One region of the Faecalibacterium sp. i25-0019-C1 genome, then DNA from elsewhere that is predicted to be linked to it. Evidence: predicted binding sites of a transcription regulator. Region 1 holds the regulator's gene; each other region holds the start of a gene.
The links. The regulator HrcA, encoded in region 1, represses chaperone genes, less so after heat shock. The targets are predictions, from matches to a motif close to TGTTAGCACTCNNNNNNNNNGAGTGCTAACA.
Positions count from the first base shown of each region.

Region 2: a site for HrcA is predicted at 2,259-2,289, ahead of ACGHUK_RS04280 (Hsp20/alpha crystallin family protein). Genes of this name have one in related genera too.
Region 3: a site for HrcA is predicted at 4,405-4,435, ahead of groES (co-chaperone GroES). Genes of this name have one in related genera too.
Region 4: a site for HrcA is predicted at 2,219-2,249, ahead of clpB (ATP-dependent chaperone ClpB). Genes of this name have one in related genera too.

Region 1 covers NZ_AP031428.1:218,366-226,261, forward strand. The annotation lists gene ACGHUK_RS01070 (NAD(P)/FAD-dependent oxidoreductase) at 1-1,213, opposite strand, end outside; gene ACGHUK_RS01075 (aminoacetone oxidase family FAD-binding enzyme) at 1,392-2,693, opposite strand; gene ACGHUK_RS01080 (stage V sporulation T C-terminal domain-containing protein) at 2,921-3,463, shown strand; gene hrcA (heat-inducible transcriptional repressor HrcA) at 3,651-4,724, shown strand; gene ACGHUK_RS01090 (nucleotide exchange factor GrpE) at 4,721-5,350, shown strand; gene dnaK (molecular chaperone DnaK) at 5,452-7,281, shown strand; gene dnaJ (molecular chaperone DnaJ) at 7,440-7,896, shown strand, end outside.
Region 2 covers NZ_AP031428.1:866,663-874,558, forward strand. The annotation lists gene ACGHUK_RS04260 (pentapeptide repeat-containing protein) at 1-426, shown strand, start outside; gene ACGHUK_RS04265 (aminoacyl-tRNA hydrolase) at 439-891, shown strand; gene ACGHUK_RS04270 (hypothetical protein) at 1,108-1,371, shown strand; gene ACGHUK_RS04275 (ADP-ribosylglycohydrolase family protein) at 1,386-2,189, shown strand; gene ACGHUK_RS04280 (Hsp20/alpha crystallin family protein) at 2,423-2,887, shown strand; gene ACGHUK_RS04285 (YitT family protein) at 3,136-3,993, shown strand; gene ACGHUK_RS04290 (alcohol dehydrogenase) at 4,101-5,135, shown strand; gene ade (adenine deaminase) at 5,308-7,047, shown strand; gene ACGHUK_RS04300 (hypothetical protein) at 7,204-7,464, shown strand; gene ACGHUK_RS04305 (HD domain-containing protein) at 7,517-7,896, shown strand, end outside.
Region 3 covers NZ_AP031428.1:1,271,570-1,279,465, forward strand. The annotation lists gene ACGHUK_RS06330 (PHP domain-containing protein) at 1-282, shown strand, start outside; gene ACGHUK_RS06335 (TIGR03905 family TSCPD domain-containing protein) at 374-637, shown strand; gene ACGHUK_RS06340 (ATP-dependent Clp protease ATP-binding subunit) at 776-3,076, shown strand; gene ACGHUK_RS06345 (diacylglycerol kinase family protein) at 3,264-4,259, shown strand; gene groES (co-chaperone GroES) at 4,513-4,800, shown strand; gene groL (chaperonin GroEL) at 4,853-6,496, shown strand; gene ACGHUK_RS06360 (LuxR C-terminal-related transcriptional regulator) at 6,659-7,896, shown strand, end outside.
Region 4 covers NZ_AP031428.1:363,404-371,299, reverse strand. The annotation lists gene clpB (ATP-dependent chaperone ClpB) at 1-2,061, opposite strand, end outside; gene ACGHUK_RS01815 (DegV family protein) at 2,384-3,286, opposite strand; gene ACGHUK_RS01810 (adenylosuccinate synthase) at 3,332-4,624, opposite strand; gene ACGHUK_RS01805 (DUF896 domain-containing protein) at 4,835-5,059, opposite strand; gene ACGHUK_RS01800 (epoxyqueuosine reductase QueH) at 5,191-5,820, shown strand; gene ACGHUK_RS01795 (MFS transporter) at 5,979-7,118, opposite strand; gene ACGHUK_RS01790 (RnfABCDGE type electron transport complex subunit B) at 7,632-7,896, opposite strand, start outside.

The DNA of each region.
Region 1 (7,896 bases):
CGGTGATCGTCTCGCAGCGGCAGATCACGCGGCCATAGGCGGGTTCCTTTGCAATGAGCCGGGCTTTTTCTTCGGGCGGAAGCTCCTTGAAGCGCACCCGGGTGCGGCCATCCCTGTAATCCGCCTTGGGGGCGGGCAGATCGCCGTGAGCTTCCAGAATTTTGACGGCTTCTCTGGCAACGGCCGGTGCACTGGAAAGGCCGGGCGATTTCATACCCGCCAGATCAATGAAACCGGGCGCGCCCTCTGCTTCGCCGATAACGAAGTCGCCCGTGTCCACATTGGCACGGACACCCGCAAAATTGCGGATGGACTCGCTGAAGCGGATGTTCGGCACGCTGCGGCGCACTGCGGCGCTGACGAAGGCCAGCCCGGCGGCGGTGCAGGCGGTATCGTCCCCTTCCACGGGGTCGGCGTTCGGGCCGACGATCAGGTTGCCGTGGACGGTGGGGGCCACCAGAACGCCCTTGCCGTTTTCGTTGGGGCACTGGAAGATGACGTGGTGCACACGGCTGCCCTCGGATTTATCCAGCAGGTAGTATTCGCCCCGGGTGGGCTGGATGGTAAATTTGTGGGGTGCGGCCATATCGTGCACGGCCTGCGCCGAGATGCCTGCCGCATTGATGATATAGCGCGTTTCCACAATTCCGGAGGGGGTGGTCAGCGCCCAGCCGCCGGCGGTCTTTTCGATGCGGGTCACAGGGCAGCTGCGGTGCAGCTCCACGCCGTTGCGCACAGCCACTTCTGCCATTGCCAGCGCAAACTCCCACGGGCTGACGATGGCGGCGCTGGGCGCATACAGCGCGCCAACGACAGTGGGGGCCAGATTCGGTTCCATGGCAAACGTTTCCTCTGCGGAAAGCAGCCGGATGCCCGGCACGCCGTTGGCGATGCCGTTCTCATACAGTTTCTGCAGGTGGGGCAGCTCTTCCGGGCTGAGGGCCAGCACCAGACTGCCGCACTGCAGGTACGGCACATCCAGCCGGGCGCAGATCTCCTTGGCCAGTGCGGACCCCTCCACGTTGAGCCGCGCCATCCGGGTGCCCGGTTCGGGGTCGTAGCCAGCGTGCAGAATGGCACTGTTGGCCTTGGTGGTGCAGTCTGCCACGTCATTTTCAGCCTCGAAAATGGCGGTCTGCAGCGGGTAATGGGACAGCTCATAGGCGGCTGCCGCACCAATGACACCGCAGCCGATAATTGCTACATCCAGCATAAAAACCTCCTGATCGCTCCGTTTGCCGAATAAAAGAAAAAGAGCAGGACAAACAAAAGGGCCTTTCGACTCTCCCCTTGCTTGTTCTGCTCAATCCTCTGAACAAACCTTTATTGTCTTTATGATAATGCGATCTGCACAAGATGTCAAGCTTTTGTTGAAAATTTAAAGCTCATTTTTACCTGTGCGGCTTTTTCCTGCTCTTTGCGGGCGCGGAGGCTTTTGGCAGAGCACGGCCTGCTGCAGCATGGCCTGCAGCGCTGCGCCCGGCCACAAGGCCGGAGCCGAACGCCCAGTGCAGGTTGAAACCGCCGCAGCTGCCCGCGCAGTCCAGCGTTTCGCCCACAAAGTAAAGGCCCGGACAGCCCTTGAACTGGAAGTGCTGATCCACCTCCCGCAGGGCCAGCCCGCCGCCGGTGGTCTGGGCCTGCTTCCAGCTGCAGGGGGTCAGCCCCTCAAAGCGCCAGTGCTTGGCGGTGTGGGCCAGCTTCTGCCACTGTGCGGCGGTGAGCACGGCAGGCGCGTCGCTGTCCTGCAGCCCGGCGGCAGACCACACAGTACGGCCCAGCTTCTGGTTCAGCAGGCCCAGCCAGAAGTCAGCGGCGCTGCCCCCTGCCGTCTGGGCGGCGTGGGCCGCAAACAGGCTGGCAAGTGCGGTTTCGTCCACTGCCGGGAAGAGGTCCAGCTCCACAGCAGGAGCCTTGGGGCCGCGGCCCGGGGCCAGCAGGCCGGACAGCTGCATGATGCAGATGCCGGAAAGGCCGTAATCGGTGAACTGTACCTCGCCGTTCTCGCAGGCAAGCACATGGGTACCGTCCAGCAGGGATGCTGCTGCCTTGGCACGGATGCCAGCCAGCGCTTTGCGGGGCTTTGCGCACTGCAGGGCGGTCAGGCAGGGGTACAGCGGCTCCACCCTGCCGCCGCACTGGGCGGCGAACCGGGTGCCAAAGCCGTCGGTGCCGAACTGCGGCCCTGCCTCGCCGCCCATGGCGCAGATGACGGCATCGGCGCGCAGCGTTTCGGCAGAGCCCTCTGCCGTCTCGAACTGTACGGCGTAGCCGCTGCGGCTCTGGCTCAGGGTGCGCACGGTGCAGCCTGTGCGCAGCTGCACATGGTGCTGCGCAAGGTGGTGCTCCAGCAGGGCCAGCACGTCCGCCGCCTGATTGGAGTACGGATACACCCGGCCCGCCTCGTCGGTGCGGGTGTAAAGCCCCAGCGCACGGAACCAGCGCAGCGGGTCGGCGGTATTTACGGCATCCAGCAGCGGACGAAGTGCTGCCGGGTCGGCAGTGAAATACAGCTCCGGCGCAATGCCGGTGTTATCCAGATTGCAACGGCCATTGCCGGTGGCAAGCAGCTTTTTGCCCGGCTTCGGGTTGCGCTCCAGCACAATGACCTGTGCAGCGGGGGCACTTTGTGCCGCCGCAAGCGCGGCTGCAAGACCGGCGGCACCGCCGCCCAGAATGAGGATGTTCGGCATCCGGACACCTGCCTTTCTCAGCAGAATTTTAGGATCTGTCTTCATAAGCGGGGTGCTGTGCTTATGAAAACGGCTTTTTGTATCATTGTAGCAGAACCCTGCCGGAAACGCAACGAAGAGGCAGCTTTCCGTGCAGGTCTTTTTGCGCGGGGGCAGCAGGTATAAATGGCCCGGCCTGACAGATACTAGTGCTGCAGGCATTTTTAAGGAAACGGAGGAGCAAAAACATGAAAGCAACAGGAATCGTGCGCCGCATCGACGAGCTGGGCCGGGTGGTGATCCCCAAGGAGATCCGCCGCACCCAGCGCATCCGCCGCGGCGACCCGCTGGAGATCTTCACCACGGGCGACGGCGAGGTGATCTTTAAAAAGTATTCGCCCATTGGCGAGATGAACGCAGTAGCGGCCCAGTATACCGAGGTGCTCAGCAAAAGCTTTGCGCTGACTGCACTGGTGGCCGACCGTGACCGCATCCTTACGGTGAGCGGCTCCGGCCGGCGGGAGCTGGCCGACCGCAGCATCAGCCAGCCGCTGGAAAAGCTGATGGATGGCCGCAGGCTGTACCAGAGCGAGGGCATTGCCGAAAAGTGCATCCTGCCCTGCGAAGGCTCGCCCCGAGCAGTGCTGTGCGCCGCACCCATCATTGCGGCGGGCGATGTGACCGGCGTGGTGGCCCTGCTGACCGAAGACCGCACGGCCACGCCGGATGCCGCCCAGCTCAAGGCCGTGAATGTGGCGGCGGCATTTCTGGCAAGGCAGATGGAAGAGTAAAGAACATGCCGGAGCGCTTTCCTTATAATAAGGAGGGCGCTTTCTTCGTTTATGACAGAATTATGAATCTTTTAAAACATTTTTCCAAGGGGCTTGACAGCACCGGAAAATTGGCTATAATGGTCTTAGCACTCAGGAACAAGGAGTGCTAAACAAACAAAGCGAACGCAAAAAGGAGGCAGGCGCTATGACGATGGATGCACGCAAGCAGCGAGTCTTGCAGGCGATCGTGGCGCTGTATGGTCTCGAAGGCGAGCCCGTTGGCAGCAGCGTGCTGGCAAACTACTTTGACATGGCAGTTTCCAGCGCAACGCTTCGCAATGAGATGGCGGCGCTGACAAAGCTGGGTCTGCTGGAGCAGCCCCACACCAGCGCGGGCCGTGTGCCCAGCGCCAAGGGCTACCGTTACTACCTTGATAATCTGCTGACCGACGATCAGCCGCTGGATCGTGTGAGCCGCGCCCGTGTGGATGCGGTGTTCGCAAGCCTCGACCATGAGCCGGAAAAGCTGGCCGCAGGTGCCGCCAAGGCGCTGGCCGCCATCAGCGGCTGCACCGCCGCCATCAGCACCCCGTGCGCCGAAGACCTGTGCATCGCCCACTATGAAGTGGTTCAGGTGGGCCGCAGCGCAGCGGCTGTGCTGGCCGTTACCACGGCCGGTTACGTTCGTACCCGTGTGGCACGGGTGCGCACCGGCCTCTCCCGCGAGAATGCGGCAGCACTTGCTGCACTGCTCAACCGCAACCTTACCTTTGTAGCGCCGGTGGATCTTTCCACCCGGCTGCTGGCAGAGCTGTGCAGCCAGATCGACCCGGAGCTGGTGCCTGTCATCAGCGCGGCAGCGGCCATCCTGCAGGATTCCGTCAAGCCCCACGTATTTCTGGGCGGCGAGCAGTATCTGCTGGACTGGCCCCAGCTGGACGGCAAGGTGGGCGACATCCTCACACTGCTGAATGACGAGGAGCAGGCCGCTGGCCTGATCGCACCTCCGGTAGAACGCAGTGAGAGCGTGCTGCTGGGCGAGGATCTGGAACCGCAGATCCCGGGCCTGTGCATCGTGAGCGACCGGTATCTGGTGGGCGGAGGCCTGTGGGGCTCCATTGCATTGATCGGCCCCACCCGGATGCCCTTCCAGAAGCTGATGCCGCTGCTGCATTACTTTGCAGATCAGCTTGGCGAAGGAATGAGCGGCAAACGAAAAGACACCCCGCAGGCTGCCGTACCGCGGCGGACTGTGATCTATAAGGAGGATCTGGAATGAGCGAAGAAGCAAAAAAGACGGCTCCGGCTCAGGAAGCGGAGCAGCCCGAAACGGCTCCCGAGGAAAAGGCCCAGCAGGCAGCACCCGAACAGGAACCTGCTGCTGAAGCTGCCGACCCGAAGGATGACAAGAAGAAGGACGGCGGCTGGTTCAACAAGAAGGCCCGTGAGCTGGAAGCCGTCAAGGCAAAGCTGGATGCTGCCGAAGCCAACGCTGCACAGGCCAAAGACCAGCTGCTGCGCATGGCAGCGGAGTACGAGAACTACCGCAAGCGCTCCACCCGCGAAGCCGACCAGAAGTTCAACGATGGCATTTCCTTTGCGGTGAACCAGATTATTCCCATTCTGGATACGCTGGAGATGGCGGCCAACGCCCCCACCACCGACGAGAACTACAAAAAGGGCGTGACCATGACGCTGGACAAGGCCGCCAAGGCGCTGGATGCCCTCCATGTGGAGGAGATCGAGGCGCTGGGCAAGCCCTTTGACCCCAACTTCATGAATGCAGTGCAGCAGATCCCCGCCCCGGACGGACAGGAGAGCGGCACCGTCATCACGGTCTACCAGAAGGGCTACAAGCTGGGCGATAAGATCGTCCGCCATGCGACCGTTGTAGTGGCCGAATAACAAAGCAGAAACCCGAAAGGGTTTTGAATATAACATCCGCTTACAAACATTTGAGCATCACATAAACAATACGATTTGTTCTTTCGAGAGGAGTTTTCATTATGAGTAAGATCATTGGTATCGACCTTGGTACTACCAACAGCTGCGTGGCTGTCATGGAGGGCGGCGAGCCCGTTGTTATCGCAAACTCTGAGGGTGCACGCACCACCCCGTCTGTGGTCGGCTTTACCAAGACCGGCGACCGTCTGGTGGGTCAGGTGGCAAAGCGTCAGGCCATCACTAACCCCGAGAACACCGTTGCTTCCATCAAGCGCTTCATGGGCACCGACCACAAGGTGACCCTGAACGGCAAGGAGTACACTCCCCAGCAGGTCAGCGCTATGATCCTGCAGAAGCTGAAGGCTGATGCCGAGGCTTATCTGGGCGAGCCTGTTACCGAGGCTGTCATTACCGTTCCTGCCTACTTCAACGACAGCCAGCGTCAGGCTACCAAGGACGCAGGCACCATTGCAGGCCTGAACGTCAAGCGTATCATCAACGAGCCTACTGCCGCTTCTCTGGCATATGGCATCGATAAGGAAGAAGACCAGAAGATCATGGTCTACGATCTGGGCGGCGGCACCTTCGATGTGTCCATCATCGAGATGGGCGACGGCGTTACCGAGGTTCTGGCCACCAACGGTGATACCCATCTGGGCGGCGATGACTTCGATGAGCGCATCATCAACTGGATGGCAGATGCCTTCCAGACCGAGAACGGCATCGACCTGCGCAAGGACAAGATGGCTGCGCAGCGTTTGAAGGAAGCTGCCGAGAAGGCAAAGATCGAGCTGTCCAGCGCAATGAGCAGCCAGATCAACCTGCCCTTCATCACTGCTGATGCTACCGGCCCCAAGCACTTGGATATGACCCTGACCCGCGCAAAGTTCAACGAGCTGACCGCTGATCTGGTGGATCGCACCATGGGCCCCGTCCGCAAGGCTCTGCAGGATGCAGGCCTGCGTCCCTCTGACCTGAAGAAGGTCCTGATGGTCGGTGGTTCCACCCGTATCCCCGCTGTCTACGATGCAGTCAAGAAGGAACTGAACTGCGAGCCCTTCAAGGGCATCAACCCCGATGAGTGCGTGGCCGTGGGTGCTGCCATTCAGGGCGGCGTGCTGCAGGGCGATGTCAAGGGCCTGCTGCTGCTGGATGTCACCCCGCTGAGCCTGGGCATTGAGACTCTGGGCGGCGTGTGCACCAAGATCATCGACCGCAATACCACCATCCCCACCCACAAGAGTCAGGTGTTCTCCACCGCTGCAGACAACCAGCCCTCTGTTGAGGTCAACGTTCTGCAGGGCGAGCGTGAGTTCGCACGCGACAACAAGAGCCTGGGTGTCTTCCATCTGGACGGCATCGCTCCGGCTCCCCGTGGTGTGCCTCAGATCGAAGTTACCTTCGATATCGATGCAAACGGCATCGTGAAGGTCAGCGCAAAGGATCTGGGCACCGGCAAGGAGCAGAACATCACCATTACCGCTTCCACCAACATGTCCAAGGAGGACATCGACAAGGCTGTGAAGGAAGCTGAGCAGTTTGCTGCCGACGATAAGAAGAAGCGTGAAGAGGTCGATATCCGCAACGGTGCCGACCAGATGGTGTTCCAGACCGAGAAGATGCTGAAGGAGAACGGCGACAAGCTGCCCGCCGACGTGAAGAGCGAGGCCGAGAGCAAGCTGGCCGACCTGAAGACCGCTGTTCAGTCCGGCAACGTGGACGACATCAAGGCAAAGCAGGAAGCTCTGAGCCAGGTGTTCGAGAAGATGTATCAGGCAGCCGCTGCCGCACAGCAGGCTGCCGGTGCACAGCCCGGCCCCGACGCAGGTGCAAACAACCAGCAGAAGCCGGGTGATGACGGCGTTGTGGATGCCGACTTCAAGGAAGTCTGATAAAAAACACAGCAGTGTGTGCCCGGCCAAACCGGCGGACGCACGCGTGGAATAGCAAAAGCCGCTCCGGTTTTGCCGGAGCGGCTCTTGCTGGTTATAGAGCGAGGAACCAACCGGGGCGTTTCCCGGATCAAACGTTCCCGGAGAGGTGAGTGGATATGGCACAGGAAAAGCGTGATTACTACGAAGTGCTGGGGGTATCCAAGACTGCGACCGATGCCGAGATCAAAAAGGCATACCGCAAGCTTGCAATGAAATACCACCCGGACTATAACCCCGGCGATAAGAACGCCGAGGAAAAGTTCAAGGAAGTAAACGAAGCAAACGAGGTGCTTTCGGACCCGAAGAAGCGCCAGCTGTACGACCAGTACGGCTTTGCAGGTGTTGACCCTGCCTATGCAGCACAGAACGGCGGCGGCCCCGGTGCGGGCGGCTTTGGCGGTTTTGGCGGCGACGGCGTGGATCTGGGTGACATTTTCGGCGATATCTTTGGCGGCGGCTTCGGCGGCTTTGGCGGTTCGTCCCGTCAGGCGAACCCCAACGCACCGCGCAAGGGTCAGGATATCCGCGTGCGCATCACCCTGAGCTTTGACGAGGCCGTGCACGGCTGCAAGA
Region 2 (7,896 bases), 650 kb from region 1:
GAGATCACAGGTCTGCGCAGCACTCATTCTTCGGTGCAGTCGCTGGATTTTGAGGACTGCCGCCTGAATGAAATCGAGTGGGCACCGCTGATGTCCAACGGTGCCTTCCCGGACCCTATCCACACGCTGAAAGAGTGTAGTCTGAAATATAACACCTTCACCGAAATGAACTTTAACCGCTTCGACTTTTCGGACGGCAACGAAATTGTCGGCTCCATGTTTGCCAAATGCGAGATGCAGCTGGCGAATTTCAAGGGAGTGGAACTTCACGAAACGGAATTCTACCAGTGTGACCTGCGCAAGGCGGATTTCCGGGATGCTACAGGCTATAAGGTGGACATTCTGGGCAGCCGCCTGAAGGATGCGAAATTTTCGCTGCCGGAAGCGGTGAATCTGCTGGCAGATTTGAAGATCAAGCTGTCGTAAGAAGGAGAGAAAATGCGTCAACTCATCATTGCCCGAAAAGACCTGCAGATGTCTCCCGGTAAGCTGGCGGCGCAGTGCTGCCACGCTTCGCTGGCATTCCTCACCGACCCCATCGGCATGGGACAGAGCGTGAAACCCATTGAGAAAGACGGAGAAATTACCGGCTATCGGGCAGAAATCATGTTGGAGAAAGCAACCTATGAAGAATGGTTCGATGGCTCTTTTACCAAAACTATCTGCGGGGCAAAGAACCGCAATCAACTGCTGAAAGCAAAGACCATTGCCGAGGAATTGGGCCTTGTGGAAAACAAAGACTTCTTCCTTATCCGGGATGCCTGCCACACCGAGCTGGAGCCGGAAGAATTTGATGAAAACGGAGAAGGCATGACCCTGACCTGCATCGGCTTCCGCCCGCTGCCGGATGAAATTGCACACCAGATCAGCCATAAGTTCCATTTGTATTGATAGAACTCCTTTATTTTATAAGCATTTTCCACAGTCACTGCAGCCGTTGCAGATCAACTTGCTGCCGCAGGTCTCGCAGTTTGCGCGGAAATGAGGCACATATAAATCCAGTGCCATCTGCCGGAGGACGAGCGTGCCGAAAAGGTCATCTTTGTCATCACCACGGACGGGCTGGAAAACGCCAGCAAGCGGTTTGGCTATGAGAAGATCCGCCGGATGATCGAGCGGGAAAAAGAGCAGTACGGCTGGGAGTTCCTGTTCCTCGGTGCCAACATGGACGCCGTGAAGGAAGCTGCCCGCTTCGGCATCTCGTCCGACCGGGCTGTGCGGTTTGAGAATGACGCACAGGGCGTGGCGGTCAACTACCACGTTGTCAGCGAGACAGTCTCCCGGATGCGGGAAGCACCCTGCTGCGCGTCCATCGGCGCAGAGTGGAAAGAACAAATCGAAGCCGATTTCCAGAAGCGGCATCATAGGTAAGGGAGGAAACAGCCATGTTAGGAGCAATCTTGGGTGACATCGTGGGCAGTCCCTATGAATTTGACCACAACAATTACAAGCACAAGGATTTTCCGCTGCTGAGCGAGAAATCGCACTTCACCGATGATACGGTCATGACCGCTGCGGTGGCAGTTGGTCTGATTGACGGAAAGGGTCTGCCGGAGAGAACATTTTGTGCAGTGCAGCATGAAATGCGGCTCTGGGGCCGTAAATATCCCCATGCCGGTTACGGCGGGATGTTCCGCCGGTGGCTGCACGCAGAAAATCCGAATCCCTATGGCAGTTTCGGCAACGGCTCGGCTATGCGGGTGTCGGCAGCGGGCTGGCTGTTCGATACGCTGGACAAAACGCTGGAAATGGCAAAAGTGACCGCCGAAGTCACCCACAACCACCCGGAGGGCATCAAGGGCGCGCAGGCCACGGCGGCAGTGATTTTTCTGGCCCGTACCGGCCACAGCAAGCCGGAGATCAAGCGGTATGTGGAGCAGACCTTCGGTTATGACCTGAACCGTACCTGCGATGAAATTCGGCCGACCTATCATCATGTGGAGACCTGTCAGGAAACTGTGCCGGAAGCAATCATTGCTTTTCTGGAAAGCGTCAGTTTTGAGGATGCACTTCGCAATGCGGTCTCTCTGGGCGGCGACAGCGACACCCTTGCCTGCATCACCGGCGGCATTGCCGAAGCTTTTTACGGGATGCCGCAGGAACTGCGGGACGAGACTTTGAAACGTCTGCCGGAGGATATCCGGGAAGGATATGAGCTGTTGTGCTTCATGATTGCCAAGATGATATAAAATGCGATGATGCGACTGAATTTCGAAAAGATTGCATAGGATTTTATAAAAGTATTATTCTTTCATGAATTTTAGCACTCTTCTATTGACACTGCTAATGAACGGTGCTATAACAGTGGCGTGCTCAGGAGGAAGGGCAAAAGGAGAGCCGCTAGGCTCCCCGGAAAGCCCTTCTGAATGGACGCTTCAGATTTTTTGCCCCGACCCGAACGCCGGGATTGGAGGAATGATTTATGCTTATGCCGACTGTTTTCCATGAAAACCTGTTCGATGATTTCTTCGATCCGTTCTGGAATGACGCTGCACTGGAACGTATGATGAACCGTGAGGCTCGTGATACCTTTGGTAAGCGTGGTGCAAACATGATGAAGACCGATGTCAAACAGACGGACAACGGCTACGAAGTAGCGGTTGACCTGCCGGGCTGCAAGAAGGAAGACGTTCAGATGGATCTGAACGACGGCTACCTGACCATTCAGGCAGTGCGCAGCCACAGCAACGACGAAAAGGATCAGAAGGGCCGCTATCTGCGGCGCGAATCCTTCTCCGGCACCTGCGCGCGCAGTTTCTACGTGGGCGATGTGAAGAAGGAAGACATCCACGCAAAGTTCGAGGATGGTGTCCTGCACATCGAGCTGCCTGCTCCTCAGCAGACGAAGGCTTTGCCTGAGAACCCGAACCTGATCGAGATCGAGTAAATGCCGACCGTGTGCGCCAAGGCACAACGCACATAAGATGCCCCCGGAGAGCCGCAACAAGCCCTCCGGGGGCATTTTTGTTTCGCTATCTTTTCCGCAAGGGAAAATCATGGTATACTGAGAACAGCAACTCGGAATTTATGGAGGTACTTCACTATGGAATACAAACGCTTTGGCGGTAAGCTCCTTGTCCGCATCGACAAAGATGAGGAGATCGGTGAAACAAATTTGATTTTAGGGGGACAAAGATGTGTGATGTAAAAGGAAAGACCGGCGCAGTCCTGAGGGAGACGGCAGTCCTGACCGGGGCGGTGGCGATCATTGCGGCGGGCGTTTTCTTTTTTCTGGTGCCGAGCCATACATCCGTCAGCAGCATTTCCGGCCTTGGCATCGTGCTGTCCAATTTTGTGCCGCTGCCCTTGTCGGTCATTACGATGATCCTGAACGTCGTGCTTCTCATCATCGGGTTCTTTACCTGTGGCAGAGAATTTGGCGCAAAGACCGTATACACCAGTGTGCTGCTGCCGGTGTTTCTGGGGCTGTTTGAAAAGCTGTTCCCGGAGTTCGGCTCGATGACCGGCAGTCAGGAGCTGGACGTGCTGTGCTATATTCTGGTGGTCAGCATCGGGCTGAGTATTTTGTTCAACCGCAATGCATCCTCCGGCGGGCTGGATATTGTGGCAAAGATCATGAACAAGTACCTGCACATGGAATTGGGAAAAGCCATGTCTCTGTCAGGAATGTGTGTGGCGCTTTCCGCGGCCCTGGTCTACGATAAAAAGACCGTGGTGCTGAGTATCCTCGGTACTTACTTCAACGGCATCGTGCTGGACCATTTCATCTTTGATAACAGCATCAAACGCCGCGTCTGCATCATCACCGAAAAAGAGGAGGCGCTGCGTCAGTTCATCCTCCATGACCTGCACAGCGGTGCGACCATGTACGAGGCCATCGGTGCATACAATCTGGAAAAACACAACGAGATCATTACCATCGTGGACAAGAGCGAATATCAGAAGCTGATGAACTTTATCAACCGGGAAGACCCCAAGGCTTTTGTTACCATTTACAATGTATCCAGCATGCAGTATCAGCCCAAGATCTGATCGGCGGAGAGCTGCCGCAAAGGGCGGGCCTTTTGCGGCTTGCTCTTTGCCATAGCTGCGTGGTATACTCAAGTCCGGAAATATCAAAGCGCGTGGAGGTAAAAAGCATGCTGACCTATACCTATGTTTCCGAGGGCAAATTTGAACTGATGGAAAAACCAAAGCCGGTGCTGCAGCACGAGCGGGATGCCATTGTAAAAGTGACCCTTGCCAGCATCTGCTCCAGCGACCTGCACATCAAGCACGGCAGCGTGCCCCGGGCGGTGCCCGGCATCACGGTAGGGCACGAGATGGTGGGCATCGTAGAAGAAGTGGGCAGTGCGGTGACCAATGTGAAACCCGGCGACCGGGTGACGGTGAACGTGGAGACCTTCTGCGGAGAGTGCTTTTTCTGCAAAAAAGGCTTTGTGAACAACTGCACCAATCAAAACGGCGGCTGGGCGCTGGGCTGCCGCATCGACGGCGGGCAGGCCGAGTATGTCCGGGTGCCCTTTGCGGATCAGGGACTGAACAAGATCCCGGACGGCGTTACCGATCGGCAGGCGCTGCTGGTGGGCGATGTGCTGGCCACCGGCTTTTGGGCGGCACGCATCTCGGAAATCACCCCCGAGGATACCGTGCTGATCCTCGGTGCAGGGCCGACCGGCATCTGCACGCTGCTGTGCGTCATGCTGCACAGCCCCAAGCGCATCATCGTTTGTGAAAAGGACGCAAGCCGCCTGCAGTTCATCCGTCAGCACTACCCGCAGGTGCTCACGGTGCAGCCGGAGGACTGCGCCACCTTTGTGCGCGCCCACAGCGACCACGGCGGGGCCGATGTGGTGCTGGAGGTGGCAGGGGCAGACTCCACCTTCCGGCTGGCATGGGAGTGTGCACGGCCCAACGCCATCGTGACCGTGGTGGCGCTGTACGATAAGGCACAGACCCTGCCGCTGCCGGAAATGTACGGCAAAAACCTCACCTTTAAGACCGGCGGCGTGGACGGCTGCGATTGTGAAGAAACGCTGCGTCTCATCGCAGAAGGCAAGATCGATACCGAACCGCTCATCACCCACACCTACCCCCTGCGCCGGATCGCAGAGGGCTACGAGCTGTTTGAAAAGAAACGGGACGGCGTGATCAAGGTGGCAGTGGAGTGCTGACGGTCTGCGCCAAGACACAACGCACATAAAGTGGCCCCGGAGAGCTGTAACAAGCCCTCCGGGGCCATTTTTGTTTCCCGACATCTTTTCCGCAGCGGCAAGGCGTGGTAGAATAATGGCGGAACCAATCCACAGGTGAGAAAATCGAACTTCAGAGAGAGGAGATGTTTCTATGCAGTCCGATGAACTGAAACGCCGGATCTCGGCAGGCAGAGGAGATGCTTTGGCTGATCTGGTTTTGAAAAATGCCAGAATCATCAATGTGTTTACCGATGAGATCGACACCGCTGATATTGCCATCAGCGGAAATTCGATCGTGGGCGTGGGCACGTATCATGGCCGGAAAGAAGTTGATCTGCACGGCAAATATGTCTGCCCGGGCCTGATCGATGGGCATATCCACATCGAAAGCTCCATGCTCTGTGGTCCGGCTTTCGAGCAGGCGGTGCTGCCCCACGGTACCACTGCGGTGGTCACAGACCCACACGAGATCTCGAACGTTGCGGGGCTGGAAGGCTTGGATTTTATGCTGGAAACGACAAAAAATCTGACCCTTTCGGTTTATTTCATGCTGCCCTCCTGTGTTCCGGCTACGGATCTGGATGAATCCGGCGCGGTGCTGAACGCAGAACAGCTCCGGCCTTACTACGGCAATCCCCGCGTGCTGGGGCTTGCGGAACTGATGAACGCCTATGGAACGGTGCGCTGTGACCCGAAGATCCTGCAGAAGATCCGCGACTGCACCGAAGCAGAAAAGATCGTGGATGGCCATGCACCGCTTTTGAGCGCTAAGGACCTGAATGCTTATATTGCGGCAGGCGTTCAGTCCGATCACGAGTGCTCCAACATCGAGGAAGCCATGGAAAAACTCCGGCTCGGACAATACATCATGATCCGGGAAGGAACGGCTGCCAAAAATATGGAGGCCCTGATGCCGCTGTTCCGGGAGCCCTATTGCAGCCGCTGTATGCTGGTGACAGATGATAAGCACCCCGGTGACCTGCTGGACAGCGGACACATCGATTCCAACATCCGTAAAGCGATCCGGTTGGGGGCGGACCCGGCAGTGGCCGTCAAAATGGCAACGCTGGTCCCGGCACAGTATTTTGGGTTCAAGCAGCGCGGTGCCGTAGCACCGGGGTACCGGGCAGATCTGGTTGTGGTTTCTGATCTGGAATCCTTTATGGTCGAACAGGTTTACAAGAATGGCACGCTGGTGGCCGAGCACGGAAAAACGCTGAAACCCGCACCGCTTGACATCGACCGTGTGAGATTTTCCCACGTTATGGATTCCTTTGATCTGGATGAGATCACACTGCAGGACCTGGAACTTCGGGAAAGCGGGGAGCAGGAGCGTGTCATCTGCCTGAACCGGGGCGAGTTGCTTACGGAGGAAAAAATCATCCCGTTCCAACGGCATCCGGGCAAAGCTCCCGGTGTGGACCCGGAACACAACATCGTAAAACTGGCCGTTTTTGAGCGGCATCATCACTCCGGCCATGTGGGTATTGGCTTTTTAGGAAACTTCAGCCTGAAATGCGGAGCCGTTGCATCGAGCATCGCACATGATTCCCATAACCTGATCGTGGCAGGGGACAACGATACCGATATGATGCTGGCCGGCAACACTGTGCGGAAAAACAAAGGCGGACTTGCGTTTGTGGCAGATGGACAGGTCGTGGCAGAACTTGCGCTTCCGGTGGCCGGATTGATGAGCACCGAAAGCGCAGAGAGCGTTGCGGCGAAAATGCAGGCGCTGAACGATGCCCTCAAGGCACATGGTGTAGCGGAAGATATCGGCATCTTTATGACCCTCGCCTTCGTCAGCCTTCCGGTCATTCCAAAACTCAGACTGAATACATACGGCATCATCGATGTAGCGCAGCAGAAAGTCGTTCCGGCTGTTTTTTAATAGGCGATAACAAAAATACTGCCGGAGATCGACCTGAATGGTCCGTCTCCGGCAACAGAACAGTTCGTTCCTACTCTTAGAAACGAGCCGCATCAAGAGAAAAATTGACGGAAATTCTTATTTGATAAATCGGAATTTGTGGAGGGGTGTGATTATATGAAAAACAATAGCCCACAAAAGCAGGCTGCCATTTCTTGGATCATTTTGATGATAGGAATATTGCTCGCAGTAATAGGAGCAATGACGGCAAAGGAGTACAGAGTAAACCTATGCCTGCTAATCGGTGCAATGGTTGCTGTTGGTGGTATTGTATATCATCTCACCATGATGAAATGTCCTTATTGCGGTTGCTCGCTTGTTGGTTATAGGCCGATCCCTAAAGAATGTCCAAAGTGTCATAAAAAATTTGAAGAATAAGTTCGCGTTTATCAAGGTGAACATTTAAGTATTAAAAACGGGAGTGAAACAAATGATGACCATTGCACAGATCATGGAAAAGATGATCGCCTTTTCCGAAGGGAATATCCATGACATCACGCACCTGAGCTGCGTGTGGACCTATGCCAAAACCATTGGTGAGCTGGAGGGGCTGGACGCAGACACGCAGTTTATTCTGGAGGTGGTGGCCATCACCCACGATATCGCCTGCCCGCTCTGCCGCAAAAAATACGGCAACACCAATGGTAAATATCAGGAGCAGGAGGGTGCCCCGCTGGTGCGGGAGTTCTTGGCGGATACCGGCATGACAGCGGCACAGATCGACCGGGTGGCCTATCTGGTAGGGCACCACCATAGTCCGGCGCAGATCGACGGCATTGACTATCAGATTCTGATTGAGGCGGATTATAT
Region 3 (7,896 bases), 1.1 Mb from region 1:
TTTGCACACCCGACCGTTTACAAGAGCATGCCGCTGGTGCGTCAGCTTGCCAAAGAGGGTATCATCGATGGCATTGAGGTGGAGCACCCCCGCAACAGCCCGGAGGACAGGGCCGAGTGTGCTGCTCTGTGTGAGCAGTATGGGCTGATCCATACCGGCGGTACGGACTTCCACGGTGCAAACCATAAGGTGCCGCACCCGGTGGGTACCTGTACCACGGCAGACGATCAGGTGGCCCGCATTCTGGAGCTGGCCCACAAGCGCCGCGGTATTGATGTGTGACCCGGTCACATTGACATTCCGGCACGCTGCTCTATAATAGAAACAGACGATCTTCGTCGGGATTTCTGTCGAAAAGAGAGGATTTTGAACTATGAGCAAGGAATTCAGCTTCCCGAACAGCGGCACCTGTTCCAAGCAGACCAACTTTGTGCTGAACGATGACCACACCATTGCGTCCATGGAGGTCATTGGCGGCTGCAACGGCAACCTGAAGGGCATCTGCCGTCTGGTCAAGGGCATGAAGGCCGAAGATGTGATCGACCGCATGGAGGGCACGCTCTGCGGTTTCCGCAATACCAGCTGCCCGGATCAGATCGCCAAGAACCTGAAAAAGGCTCTGGCCGAAATGGACTGAAAAAATCAAACAGCGAAGGGGAGATGCCTGCGGGTATCTCCTTTTTGTTTTCCCATCCCGACAGAAAGAGATGTTTTTTTCTGTGCTTCGGGGCTATACTTCTTGTGAAAACGAATTTCATCAGCAAGGAGCGGGCAAATGAGTATTTGGGAAAAACTTGGCTTTGGCGGGTACAAGGGCTTTTCGCACGAGTCGGATCAGCTGCTGCGCAGTGCGGTGGAGCTTGCCGGGAACCTTGGCTGCGAAAAAGCCGATACCGGCCACCTGCTGCTGGCGATCCTGCAGCAGGATCACGGGGCGGCAGCACGGTTTCTGGAGGGCAAGCAGATCCGGGAACCAGAGGTGCGCCGTCAGCTGGCCGAGAGCCGCCGCGCACCGGCTTTGCATCTGGATCGCTACGCCCTTGCGCCGGACCTCAAGCGCACCATGGATTACGCCATCATCGGGGCACAGAACGCGCACCTGAACCGGGCCGAGCCGGAACATCTGCTCTGCGCCATGCTGGAGGATGACGGCTGCACAGCAGGCATCCTGCTGGCATCCATGGGCGTGCAGCTCACAGATGCCGTGCGGGAGTGCCGCCAGCTGTCCGGGCAGTTCGTACTGCCGTATCAGATGCGGACCACGGTCAGTGCGCCGCGCGGCAGCCGCGCCAGTGATAAGTACTGCCGGGATCTGACCCGCCGTGCTGCGGAACGGGAACTGGACCCGGTGTTCTGCCGGGAAGCAGAGCTGGACCGCATGGTGGAGATCTTATGCCGCCGTCAGAAGAACAACCCCTGCCTTGTGGGGGAGCCGGGCGTGGGCAAGACCGCCCTTGCCGAAGGACTGGCCCAGCGCATTGCCACGGATCGTGTGCCCCGTGCGCTCAAGGGCCGCCGTCTGCTGGCACTGGATATGGCCAGCCTTGTGGCGGGCACCAAATACCGCGGTGACTTTGAGGAGCGGTTCAAGAACCTGCTGGAAGAGCTGGTGCGGGACGGCAGCTCCATCCTGTTCGTGGACGAGTTCCACACCATCGTGGGTGCCGGTGCAGCGGAGGGTGCCATCGATGCAGCCAGCATCTTAAAACCGGTGCTGGCCCGGGGCGAGATACAAATTATCGGCGCTACCACTACCGAAGAGTTCCGCACCCACATCCAGAAGGATGCCGCACTGGAACGCCGTTTCGGCAAGGTGCAGGTAGAGGAGCCTACGCCTGCGCAGGCGCTGGATATCCTCAATGGGCTTGCGCCGCGCTATGAGTGCTACCACAATGTCTGCCTTCCGCCGGAAGCGCTGCAGGCTGCGGTGGAGCTTTCGGTGCGGTATCTGCCGGGGCGCTTTCTGCCGGATAAGGCCATCGACCTTATGGACGAAGCCTGTGCGGCGGCACGCATCCGGGCCGAGCAGGCAAAGCAGTCAAAGCCCACGCTGATGCCGGACGATATCGCCCATGTGGTGGCGCAGGCCAGCGGTGTGCCGGTGGAGCGGGTAGGTGAGCAGGAGCGGGAACGGCTGGACAAGCTGGAAGAACGTCTCAACGCCGAGATCGTGGGCCAGAGCCGGGCTGTGGCTGCGGTGGCAGGTGCCATCCGGCGCAGCCGCACCGGTCTTGGCGAGCCGGGCCGGCCCATGGGTGCCATGCTGTTTCTTGGCCCCACGGGAGTAGGCAAAACGGCTCTTGCCCGGGCGCTGGCGGTCAGCTGGTTCGGCAGCGAAAAAGCCCTGCTCAAATTTGATATGTCGGAGTATCAGGAGCAGCACACCGCTGCCCGGCTGCTGGGTGCGCCGCCGGGCTATCTGGGCCATGACGAGGGCGGACAGCTGACCGAAGCAGTGCGCCGCCGCCCTTACAGTGTGGTGCTGTTTGACGAGATCGAAAAGGCACACCCGGACATTCAAAACATCCTTTTGCAGATACTGGAAGATGGCCAGCTGACCGATGCCATGGGCCGCAAGGCGGATTTCCGCAACACCATTGTACTGCTCACCTCAAACCTCGGCGCACGTTTTTTGGCGGGTCAGAGCACGCCGCTGGGCTTTGCGGCGGGCAGCGAAGCCGTGTTTGAAAAGCAGTCTGCGCAGGCCATTGAGGAGGCAAAAAAGTGGTTCCGGCCAGAGCTGGCAGGCCGTCTGGACGAGATGATCGTATTCCGTCCGCTGGCCGACGACAGCCTGTGCGCCATTGCCGAAAAAATGCTGTGCCAGCTGGAGCAGCGTGCCGCCCGCAGCGGCTACCAGCTGCATCACACACCGCGGGTAGGGCAGGCGCTGGCAGCAAAGGCCCGCTCTGCCTACGGGGCCAGAGAACTGCGCCGCGCAGTGGACAGGGCAGTGGAACAGGCACTTGCGGATCAGATCGCATCCGGCACGGCCTGCGTGGGCCAGCACTGGACAGCGGACTGCTCGGCGGATGGTGCTATCGTCCTGCGGGAGGACGAAACCGCAACACTGTAAAGCATCTGAAGCTCAAAAGGACCGCCCTGAGTTACAAGACCCGGGGCGGTATTTTTTTGTCTGCAGGGGGGAGCGGAGACATCCGCTCCTTTTTTGTGCGTACGGGGCAGGGACATTGTGAGATTGGCTCTTGCATCCTTTTGGTTTTCTGTTATCATAGAAGCAACAGAATTGCAGGAGGAAGTCCATGCGCACATTGTTTCTTTTGAACCCAACTGCCGGTAAGGCCGATTGCACCCGTACGCTGCCGCAGCAGATCAATGTTGCCGCCGCGCGTGCAGGGCTTGCGCCGGAAGAGTATACCATTCAGGTCACAAATCACGCCGGTCATGCCCGGGAGCTGGCCAATGCCGCTGCGCAGCAGGCCCGGCAGAGCGGGGAAGAACTGCGGGTCTTCACTGCCGGCGGCGACGGCACCTTCAACGAAGCGCTCACCGGGATCTATGGCTATGCAAATGCAGCCGTGGGCTGTCTGCCCTTTGGCAGCGGCAACGATTTTCTGCGCACCTTTGGTACAAAGGAAGAGTTTCTGGATCTGGATGCCCAGCTGGCCGGTGGGCCGGTGAGCATCGATCTGATGCAGACCAGCCTTGGCCTTTCGGCCACCATCTGCGCTGCCGGTCTGGATGCGCAGGTTGCCTACGGCATCCCGAAGTTCCGGCGCATCCCGCTGTGCGGCGGCGAGATGGCTTATGTGCTTTCCATTGTGGAACAGCTGTGCGGGCACATCGGCCGCAGGGTGGAGTATACCATCGATGGTGAAACGCTGGATGTGGACTGCCTGATGTGTGCCATCTGCAATGGCCGCACCTATGGCGGCGGTTTCTGTGCAGCGCCGGAAGCACAGCCCGACGACGGCTGGCTGGATGTATATATCATCCGCAAGGTGAGCCGCGTGACCATTGCAAAGCTGCTGGGAATGTACAAGAGCGGCAAGCACTTCCAGAACGGTCAGCTCGTCAGGGCTGCAGAGCCGTATTTCATTTACCGCCGCGCAAAGCAGGTGAGCCTGCGCGCTGCGGATGGCCGTGGGCCGATCGTTGCCACGGCAGACGGTGAATGCGCACCCAAGGAGCAGATCACTGTACAGGTACAGCCGCTGGCAGGGCGCATCCTTCTGCCAAAGCCTGCTTTTGAGCGCTTTGCAGCGCAGAGGACGGCACAGAGTGCAGACCGAACATGAAAAACCAGAAGAAGAGACAGCTTTTTTTGCCCAAGAGAAAGCTGTCTCTTTTTCGCTGTACGGCTGATTTTTTCATCTGTCATAAATTCTTAACAAAAAGAAGCAAAAAAGGTCTTGATTTTTTGGGTCAAGATGAGTACAATACACTTAGCACTCAGAGAAATGGAGTGCTAAAGAACCAAAGAGCCGACACGAGGCCCTTTGGACACAGCAAAGTTTTAAATTATATTTTTACTATAGGAGGGCAAGAACTATGAAGATCATTCCTCTTGCAGACCGTGTTGTCATTAAGGCTGTTGAGGTTGAGGAGACCACCAAGGGCGGTCTGATCCTGACCGGCAGTGCTAAGGAAAAGCCTCAGGTGGCTGAGGTCATCGCTGTCGGCCCCGGCGGCGTTGTGGACGGCAAGGAAGTCAAGATGACTGTGAAGGTCGGCGACAAGGTCCTCACCAGCAAGTACTCCGGTACCGAGGTCAAGGTGGACGGCGAAGAGTGCACCATCGTCCGTCAGGGCGATATCCTGGCAGTCGTTGAGGACTGAGCGGTTTCCCCTCTGATATTTGAAAATTGAGCTTTAAAGGAGCGATTTGATTATGGCTAAGCAGATCAAGCAGGGCGAGGATGCCCGCAAGGCACTGTGTGCCGGTATCGATACCCTGGCAAACACCGTTAAGATCACCCTGGGCCCCAAGGGCCGCAATGTGGTGCTGGGCAAAAAGTTCGGTGCACCGGTCATCACCAACGATGGCGTGACCATTGCCAAGGAGATCGAGCTGAAGGACGAGTTCGAGAACATGGGCGCACAGCTGGTGCGTGAAGTCGCTACCAAGACCAACGACGCAGCAGGCGATGGCACCACCACCGCAACCGTTCTGGCACAGGCCATGGTCACCGAGGGCATGAAGAATGTCACCGCCGGTGCAAACCCCATGGATATCCGCCGCGGCATGAGCAAGGCTGTTGCCAAGGCTGTTGAGACCATCAAGGCTCACAGCCAGAAGGTGAAGGACAGCAACGATATCGCCCGCGTCGGCACTATTTCTGCAGGCGACCCCGAGATCGGCCGTCTGATCGCCGAGGCTATGGAGAAGGTCACCTCCGATGGTGTTATCACCATTGAGGAGAACAAGACCACCGCTGAGACCTACAACGAGATCGTGGAAGGCATGCAGTTCGACCGCGGCTACCTCACCCCGTATATGGTCACCGATACCGACAAGATGGTGGCTGATCTGGACAACGCCGCTATCCTGATCACCGATAAGAAGATCAGCGTGATTCAGGATCTGGTCCCTCTGCTGGAGCAGGTGATGCAGAACGGTCTGAAACTGCTGATCGTGGCTGAGGACATTGAGGGCGAGGCTCTGTCCACTCTGATCGTCAACCGCCTGCGCGGCACCCTGAACGTCTGCGCTGTCAAGGCTCCCGGCTTTGGCGACCGCCGTAAGGAAATGCTGCAGGATATCGCAACCCTGACCGGCGGCACCGTGGTCTCCTCCGATCTGGGCTATGAGCTGAAGGATGCTACCGTCCAGATGCTGGGCCATGCCCGTCAGGTGAAGGTCTCCAAGGAGAACACCACCATCGTTGGCGGTGCAGGCGATAAGGATGCCATCGCAGCCCGCATCGCTCAGATCCGCAGCCAGATCGAGGCCGCTACCAGCGATTTCGACCGTGAAAAGCTGCAGGAGCGTCTGGCAAAGCTGGCTGGCGGCGTGGCCGTCATCAAGGTCGGCGCTGCTACCGAAGTTGAGATGAAGGACAAGAAGCTGCGCATCGAGGATGCTCTGAACGCAACCAAGGCTGCTGTTCAGGAAGGTGTTGTTGCCGGCGGCGGCACTGCTCCTATCAATGCGATCCCCGCTGTGCGTGAGCTGTGCGACACGCTGGAAGGCGACGAGCGCACCGGTGCCAAGATCGTTCTGAAGGCTCTGGAAGCTCCTCTGCGCCAGATCGCTAAGAATGCCGGTCTGGAAGGCAGTGTCATCATCGACAAGATCATCTCTGCCAACAAGCCCAACTACGGCTTTGATGCTCAGAACGAGGTCTTTGTGGACGATATGATCGCTGCTGGCATCGTTGACCCCACCAAGGTCACCCGTTCCGCTCTGGAGAACGCAGCCTCCGTCGCTGAGATGGTGCTGACCACCGAAAGCTTGGTCGCTGATCTGCCGGAACCCCCTGCTGCACCCGCTGCTGCAGGCGGTGACATGGGCGGTATGGGCGGCATGTACTAAGCCAAAACCGCCGCTCCCAAGAATCCCAATTTATAAAAAGAACGCAGGCAGAACTTTTCGCAAAGGCGAAGGCTCTGCCTGCTTTTTTGCATCCCTGCCGCACTTTTCTCTTCGCCGCAAATGTGCTACAATAGCCTTAGCATAAGGAAAAGGGGAACGCGCATGGCCAGAAACAGGCAGAACCTGAACATCATCTACATCTCGGACCGAATGCGGGAGACGCTGCGGCCCATAGCGTCCTGTGCGCTCACGGCGGTGGTGGCCCCCATGGGCTACGGTAAAACGACGGCGGTGCGCTGGTTCTTGGCAGAGCAGGCCAAGGCGGGGGCCGTGGTGCTGCAAGCCAGCATCTACTCGGATAACCGCTCCATCTTCTGGAAAAGCGTGCAGAAGGCCTTTGCCGCCGCCGGGCTGACGGTGCTGGAGGGCTACGACTGCCCCGCCGACGCCAGCGGCGCGGCTTTGCTGCTGGAGGACCTGTGTGCCGCGCTGGGTGGCAAAACGCCCTACTATCTTTTTCTGGACGATTTCCATCTGCTGGAGGACGAGCGGGTGGCGCAGTTTTTGTGTCGGCTGGCCTACCGCCTGCCCGAGAACGTCCACCTTATCGTGGCCAGCCGCAACCGCTTTCTGCCCGGGGAGCAGGTGGTGCGGCTGGGGCGGCGACTCCACCACATCGAGGCCGACGGCCTCCGCCTGAACCGGGAGGAGCTGCTGGCCTACACCCACCGCTGCGGCGTGGAGATCACCGCCGCCCAGGCCGAGAGCCTGCTGCGCTCCTGCGAGGGGTGGTTCTCCGCCGTCTACCTGAACCTCCATGCCCTGGCCGAGCGGGGGAGCCTGCTGCAGCCGGGGTCGGACATCTACGCCATGTTCACCGCCGCTATGCTGGAGTCCCTGCCCGAGAAGACCCGGGGCTTCCTCGCTGTGATGGGGCTGGCCGATGAGTTCACGGTGGAGATGGCCCGGGCTGTCACCGCCCTGCCCGACGCGGAGGAGGTGCTGCGGGCCCTCACCCAGCAAAACGCCTTTGTCACCCGCCTGCCGGACGGGGTGAGCTTCCGCTTCCACCACATGATGAAAGAGTGCGCCGAGCGGCTCTTTGCCCAGCTGCCCGCCGCCCGGCAAACGGAGGTCTGGCAGCGGTATGGCCGATGGTATGCCCAAAAAGCCCAGTACCTCCACGCTTTGCAGGCCTTTGAGCACTGCGGCGACCGCGATGCAGCCCTTGCCGTCATCGAGGCGGACGCGGGGGATCTGCTTGCCTCCCTCAGCCCCGCCGAGCTGCTGCAGCGGCTGGACCGCTGCCCGGTGGAAGCGCTGCAGCGCCACCCGCTGGCCATTCTGGTGCTGATGCGCCGGATGTTCACCTGGCAGCAGATCCCCAAAATGATGGAGCT
Region 4 (7,896 bases), 150 kb from region 1:
TTTTTCCACCTCATCGAACAGCACCACACTGTAGGGCTTGCGGCGCACAGCCTCGGTCAGCTGGCCGCCCTCTTCGTAACCGACGTATCCCGGAGGCGCGCCGATCAGACGGCTGACGCTGAACTTCTCCATATACTCGGTCATATCGATTCGCACCATGTTGCGCTCATCGTCAAACAGGGCCTGTGCCAGTGCCTTGGCCAGCTCAGTCTTGCCAACGCCGGTGGGGCCGAGGAACAGGAAGCTGCCGATGGGGCGGTTGGGGTTGGCGATACCGGCGCGGCTGCGCAGGATGGCCTCGCTCACCTTGGTCACAGCCTCGTCCTGACCGATGACCCGCTGGTGCAGCACATCGTCCAGATGCAGCAGCTTCTCGCGCTCACCCTCCACCAGTTTCTCCACCGGGATGCCGGTCCAGCGGGCCACGATGCGGGCGATCTCCTCATCGGTCACGCGGTCACGCAGCAGGCTGTCCTCCTTCTTGGCGGCGGCGATCTTCTCTTCCTCTTCCAGCTGTTTCTGCAGCTGGGGCAGCTTGCCGTATTTCAGCTCAGCAGCCTTGTTCAGGTCGTACTCGCGCTGAGCCTTTTCAATGTCGGCATTGGTCTGCTCGATCTGCTCACGCAGGGATTGCACCTTGCCGATGGCGTTCTTCTCGTTCTCCCACTTTGCCTTCATGCTGCGGAACTTGTCCTGCAGCTCGGCCAGCTCCTTTTCCAGATCCTTCAGGCGGCTCTGGCTCAGGGCATCGGTCTCCTTTTTCAGGCTCACCTGCTCGATCTGCAGCTGGGTGATGCGGTGGGCCAGATCGTCCATCTCGCTGGGCATACTGTCCATCTCGGTCTTGATCATGGCGCAGGCTTCATCCACAAGGTCGATGGCCTTATCCGGCAGGAAACGATCCGTGATATAGCGGTCGGAAAGGGTGGCAGCGGCGATCAGGGCGCTGTCGTTGATCTTCACGCCGTGGAACACCTCGTAGCGTTCCTTCAGGCCGCGCAGGATGGAGATCGTGTCCTCCACGGTGGGCTCATCCACCTGTACCGGCTGGAAGCGGCGCTCCAGAGCGGGGTCTTTCTCGATATACTGGCGGTACTCGTCCAGCGTGGTGGCACCGATGCAGTGCAGCTCGCCCCGGGCCAGCATGGGCTTGAGCAGGTTGCCTGCGTCCATGGCACCATCGGTCTTGCCGGCACCCACGATGGTGTGCAGCTCATCGATGAAGAGGATGATCTTGCCCTCGCTCTTCTTCACCTCGTTCAGCACGCTCTTCAGGCGCTCCTCGAACTCGCCGCGGTACTTTGCACCGGCCACCAGAGCGCCCATGTCCAGACTGAACACGATGCGGTCCTTCAGGTTTTCGGGCACATCGCCGCGCACGATCCGCTGTGCAAGGCCCTCTGCAATGGCGGTTTTGCCAACGCCGGGCTCACCGATCAGGCAGGGGTTGTTCTTGGTCTTACGGGACAGGATGCGGATCACGTTGCGGATCTCCTGATCACGGCCGATGACGGGGTCCAGCTTCTGCTTGCGGGCAAGATCTACCAGATCCTGACCATACTTCTGCAGGGCGTTGTAGGTCTCCTCGGGATTGTCGTTGGTGACGCGCTGGTTGCCGCGCACTGCTGTGAGCTGCTGCAGGAACTTATCTTTCGTGATGCTGAACGCACGGAACAACTCGGTGGTGTTCTGGGTCTGCTCGTCCAGCAGACCAAGGAACACATGCTCCACGCTGATATAGTCGTCCTTCATGGCCTTGGCTTCTCGGGCGGCGGCGCTGAGCACCTTATCGGCAGCCTGCGAGATATAGACCTTGTCGGGGTCACGGCCGGAGCCGGAGACCCGGGGCAGAGCCGAAAGCTTTTCGGCCACGGCGGCAGCAAAACTACCGGGGTCAACATTCAGCTTCTGCAGCAGCTGCGGGATCAGGCCCTGCTCCTGCGAAGCGAGGGCGTGCAGCAGATGTTCAGGTTCCAATTGATTGTGCTGGTACTCCACAGCCAGCTGCTGCGCTGCCTGCAGAGCTTCCAGCGTTTTCTGTGTATATTGATTGGTATTCATAAAGTCAAGCCTCCATTCATACCGGAAGGTTTATTTTAGCGGACACGATATCCATCTGCTAAAAGCCCGGTGCAGAGATGCTGCCGAACGGGAAGCAGCGGCTATTCTTCAGTTGTTTCACGGTTTCAAGCACCTCCTGCCGAACTGGTTTTACTTGTTTTAGCACTCTATCTGTTTGACTGCTAAAACTATACTCCTGTTTTCCCACTTTGTCAATAGGGTTCATAAAAAGTTTGCAAATAGGAAAAAAGCGCCTGCGGGGGCTAAAAAAAGACCACCGCACAACGTTTGTGCGGTGGTCTTGCCTTTTTGTATAAAGATATCAGCCCTGCTTTTTCCAGCGGCGCATCACGCCCATGCCCAGCGCATAGGGGCCGGTGTGCACGGCAATGGTGCAGCCGATCTGCAGCAGGCCCACTTCGCACTGTGCGCCGGGGTACTTTGCACGCAGGGCCGCGCGGGTCTGCATCCACAGGCGCTTGCCTTCCTCTTCGTCGTAGCCGTAGCCTACGGTGATGCGGTAGTCGTCCGGGGTGCCGCCGTGGGCATCCAGATAGTTCATCAGCTGTTCCAGCGCTTTTTCAAAGCTCTTCTGTCGGCCGCGTGCCACACCGCCGGAGAAGATCTCGCCATCTTTGAACAGGATCATCGGCTTGATGCCCAGCATGTTGGCTGCACGGCCCGTCACCTTGCCGATGCGGCCGCCCTTAATGAGATAGTCCAGATTGCCTACCGTGAAGAAGATCTGGTTGGTAGCTTTCTCTGCTTCCAGCCATGTCACAGTCTCGTCCAGCGTGCAGCCTGCGTCCCGCATGGCCACGGCGTTTTCCACCATGGTGGACTCGGTAACGGTAGCCGCCGCGCTGTCAATGACCTCAATGCGGGCATCGGGGAAATCTTCCAGCACCAGATCCCGGGCATTGCGGGCGCTGCCCACACAGCCGCTCATCTTGCTGGTGAACACCAGACACAGCACATCCCGGCCAGCAGCAGCATGGGCACGGAATGCCTGCTCAAAGTCCTCAATGGAAGCAAGGCTGGTTTTGGGGTAGGCCGAAGGGTTGTCCACCATGAACTGGTAGAAGTCCCGCACGGCGATCTCCTTGCCTTCTTTGCGGTAGTGCTCGCCGTCCAGCGAGACATAGAAGGGCACGACCTCGATTTGGAGCTGTTTGGCAGTGTCCAGCGTCAGGTCGCATGCGCTGTCGGTAATGATATCAAACATCTGTGACGCTTCCTTTTCTGAATCATTCAGGAGCTTTGCAGGGGATCATACGTGGTGGATATAAGCCTCACGCTCGGCACCCACAGAGATGTAGGTGATCTTGCAGCCGACAGCCTTTTCCAGATATTCCACGTAATCGCGTGCTTCCTTGGGCAGGTCTTCCCACTTGCGGGCTGCAGTGATATCACAGTGCCAGCCGGGCAGGTACTCCACCACGGGCTGTGCGGTGTCCAGAGCTTCGCCCATGGGGAAGCGGGTGGTGGTGCTGCCATCGGTCAGCTTGTAGGCAGTGACCATGGGGATCTTTTCCATGTAGTCCAGCACGTCCAGCAGGGTCAGAGCAACTTCATCGCAGCCCTGGCAGAACACGCCGTAGCGGCTTGCCACCAGATCGATGGGGCCAACGCGGCGGGGACGGCCGGTGGCTGCACCGTACTCGTGGCCAGCCTCACGCAGGTCGTGCTTTTCCTCTTCGGTCATAGCCAGCTCGGCAGTGAAGGGGCCGTCACCCACGCAGGAGGAGTAAGCCTTCATGACGCCGATGGAGTTGTGCAGCTTGTGGCCCGGGATGCCTGCGCCGATGGGAGCGTAGGCACCGATGACGTTGGAAGAGGTGGTATAGGGGTAAATGCCGAAATCGATGTCGCGCAGAGCGCCCAGCTGAGCCTCGAACAGGACCTTCTTGCCTGCAGCGTCTGCATCGGCCAGATACTGGCCCACATCGCAGATGTAATCCTTGAAGATGGCGGCATACTTTTCGAGCCATGCCCACATCTCATCCACGCTGATGGGAGCTGCGTTGTAGCTGCCCTCCATGACCAGATTCTTGGAATCCACCATGGTGACCAGGCGCTTCTTCACAGCGTCGTCCAGATGCAGCAGGTCGCCCATGCGCAGGGTCTTCTTCATGTACTTGTCGCCGTAAGCGTAGGCAATGCCGCGCTTGGTGGAGCCGAACTGTGCGCCGGTCTTGGACAGACGTGCTTCTTCCAGACCGTCCTGCTCCACATGGTAGGGCATGGTGATGGTTGCACGGTCGGAGATCTTCAGGTTTGCCGGGCTGATCTCAACGCCCTGCTCCCGCAGCTTGTTGATCTCGCCGTCCAGATGATGCGGGTCGATGACCATGCCGTTGCCCATAACGCAGACCACGTTCGGACGCAGGATGCCGGAGGGCAGCAAATTCAGCACGAACTTGCCGCGCTCGTTCTTGACCGTGTGACCGGCGTTGTTGCCGCCCTGATAACGTGCAACGATGTCATACTCCTGGCTGATGAGGTCGACCATGCGGCCCTTGCCTTCATCGCCCCAGTTGATACCCGTAATTGCAGTAAGCATAATAAATGACCTCTTTATCATTTTTTCAAAAGACAGCCTTTTCCGTGCACCTTGCCCGGGATACGCCACCTTGGGAAAACACATCAGCAGGCATACACAAAACACATACCAATGCAAGTATAGTATAGCACAGATCGCCGTGCAAAAAAAGAGGAAAACACAGCTTTTGGCTGCGTTTTCCTCCAAAAAAGTGTGCGCAAAATTGTGCGTTCAGCTACGGGGGTTCTCAAGGTCGGCACGGCGGATCACCTTGTGGATAGTGCCGTCCGGCTCCTGAATGGAGGTGTTGGCCAGCTGTGCGCGCAGGCTGGCCTTCATGTCGTCGATGTATTCGCGGCGCAGGGCCTGCTGCTCTGCCTTTTCGGCCTCGGTCAGGCCGGTGGTCTTGCTCTTTTTTGCCAGCTCGTTGATGCGGGCGATCTTTTCCTGTGTCATGGTGCCTCCTGTATTTTCAAGCGGAATATGTTATAATAAGAAAGCAAACCCTCTCAGTCATTGCTGTGCAATGCCAGCTCCCCCGAAAGGGCGAGCTTTTTAAGGAATTTTCTCAATCAGTATAGCAAAGGATGATAAAAATGGCAACTCAATTGAATTTTGCACAGCAGATGGATGCCGTGCTCAAAACGCTGGACGGCACCCGGCCGCGCCTTTTGCTCCACGCCTGCTGCGGCCCCTGCTCCAGCGCAGTGCTGGAACAGCTGTGCCAGTATTTTGAGATCACAGTGCTTTACTATAACCCCAATACATGGCCTGCAGAGGAATACCACCGCCGCGGCGAAGAGCTGAAGAAGTTCGTGGCAGCAGCCCATCCTCTGGGCGTGACCGTGGTGGAGGATCACTACGACCCGCAGGAGTTCTACTCTGCTGTCACCGGCCTTGAAAACGAGCCGGAGCGGGGCAGCCGGTGCACGATCTGCTACCGGCTGCGGATGCGCCGGGCGGCGCAATACGCCAGTGAGAACGGCTTCGACTGGTTCACCACCACACTGTCCATCAGCCCGCATAAAGATGCCAAGCGCATCAATGCCATCGGGCAGGAGCTGGAAGCCGAGTTCGGCGTAAAGCATCTGCCCTCAGACTTCAAAAAGCACAACGGCTATCTGCGCAGCCTGCAGCTTTCGGAGGAATACGGCCTGTACCGGCAGGATTACTGCGGGTGCGAGTTCAGCGCGAAGGCCAGAGGCATTGAGAAATAACCCTCTCAGTCATTGCTTCGCAATGCCAGCTCCCCCGAGAGGGGAGCTTTTTCTACTTCCCAACGGTTATTTTCTTTACTGAAAAGAGAATACCAAACGGTTTTAGCACATAAAGCTCCCCCCTTCGGGGGAGCTGGCGCGATAGCGCCTGAGAGGGTTTATTCCTCCGGCAATCTAGCTACCAGCAGGGTGAAAATAATCAGCCCCACGCAGGGCACGATGTTGGAAGCCATACCAGCGGCAAGGCCAGCCTTTTCGGCTACGATGCCAATGATCCACGGCATGAGGATGGCACCGCTGGATGCCACCGGCAGCATGATGCCCATGCTGGTCACGCTGGTCATGCGGCCCGCGCTGGCCACAGCGGTGGGGTTCAGGCCCGCCATGGAGAACGCAAACGCAAACAGCAGCACGATGGCCATGCCCTGCGTGTGGGCCATGACCAGCAGCACATAAAAGATCGTACACAGCACGCTCATGCCCACCATGGCCTTGCGCGGGTTCTTGAACGGGAACACGAATGCGATCAGCAGACGGGCCACCAGCGTGGCACCCCACATGACCGTGACGGTGTAAGCCGCCAGTGTGCCCACAATGATGCCGCTGCCCTTGAAGTAAGTGACCATCCAGCCGTTGACGCTCTGCTCTGCAGCGTTCTGGAAGAACAAAAGGCCTGTCAGCATCCAGAACCGTGCCGAACGCAGAAAGCTCCAGTCAATGGCCTGCTTTTCCTTGGCATTCTTGGCCCTGCCGCCGCCCAGCGGGGTAAAGGCATATACCAGCCACAGCACAAGTCCCAGTGCCGCCAGCAGGAACACCGCCAGCTCAGTGCTCACCTTCGCCGCTGCCGCAATGAGGAAGGGGCACAGCAGCGCACCGCAGGCGTAGCAGCTGTGCATCAGGTTCATGCCGCGGGTGCGGTCGGCAGAGTGATCGCTGACCAGAATGGTGCAGGTGTTGATAACACTGCCCTTGGCAATGCCCACCACAAAGAAAGCCACTGCCAGCAGGATCTCTACACCGGTCAGGCCCATGATGCCGTAGCCCACCGCATAGCCGATGGTGAGCAGCAGCACACTGGGCTTCATGCCCAGTACACTGGGCAGCATACCGATGAGCAGGCCTGCCAGCAGATTACCCACACTCATAAGTGAGAGCAGGGTGCCGGTCGTGCCGTAGGCAAAGCCGTAGCGCTCCTGCAGCAGGCTGACCACCACGCCCGCACTGATGGCACAGATGCCACTGAAGAAGAAAGTAAGAAAGCCTGTATTCCGCAGGCGTGCAGACTGTTGTTCCATAATCGTCCTCTTTCTGTGAAAATATCCTCCTTCTATTTAACCATAATTCCGCATCATTGCAACCGGATTTTCTTACAAAAAGTTGCAAAAAGCCCGCCGGGTTCGGACGATTTAAAATGCCCTCCGCTTGCGCTCTGGGCATCTTCAGCGGAAAATTCATTTTTAATTTCGCGTTTGGAGCGACCGCATTTGCACAGCAATGAAAGCCCCAGTGGGGCTTTCAAGCGGCAGAGCGGTCTGCGTAAGCAGATGGAGGGGCGTTGCCCCGACAAGCTCTGCGGAGCGCTCCAAACGCTTTTTCACGAGAGGGGCTGTGACTGGAAAATGCATCTCATCTCTGCGACCTTTCTTGTGAAAATGGTAGAACGGAACGCCCGCAGGCGTTCCGTTCTACCGAAATCCAGAAGAATATTTCCTTGAATTATGCCCAGAGCAACGCAGAGGGCATTTCCAATCATTTTCTATGCAAAAAGCCCGCCGGGCATCGCTGCACGGCGGGCTTTGGTTTACAGTTTACTCTGCCTTGGTCTCGGGCTTTGCCTCAACCTTGGCTTCCGGCTTTGCTGCGGGAGCAGCAGCGGGAGCGGCGGGCTTCACCACGGGCTTCGGGGGATTGGGGTCATCCTTCAGCGGGAAGAGGATGATGTGCTTGGGGCACTTCTGGGCACACATGCCGCAGCCCTTGCACTTGTCATAGTCGATGCGGGCCACGCCGTCCACCACGTGGATAGCGTCGAACTTACAGGTGCGCTCGCACATACCGCAGGCAATGCAGGAG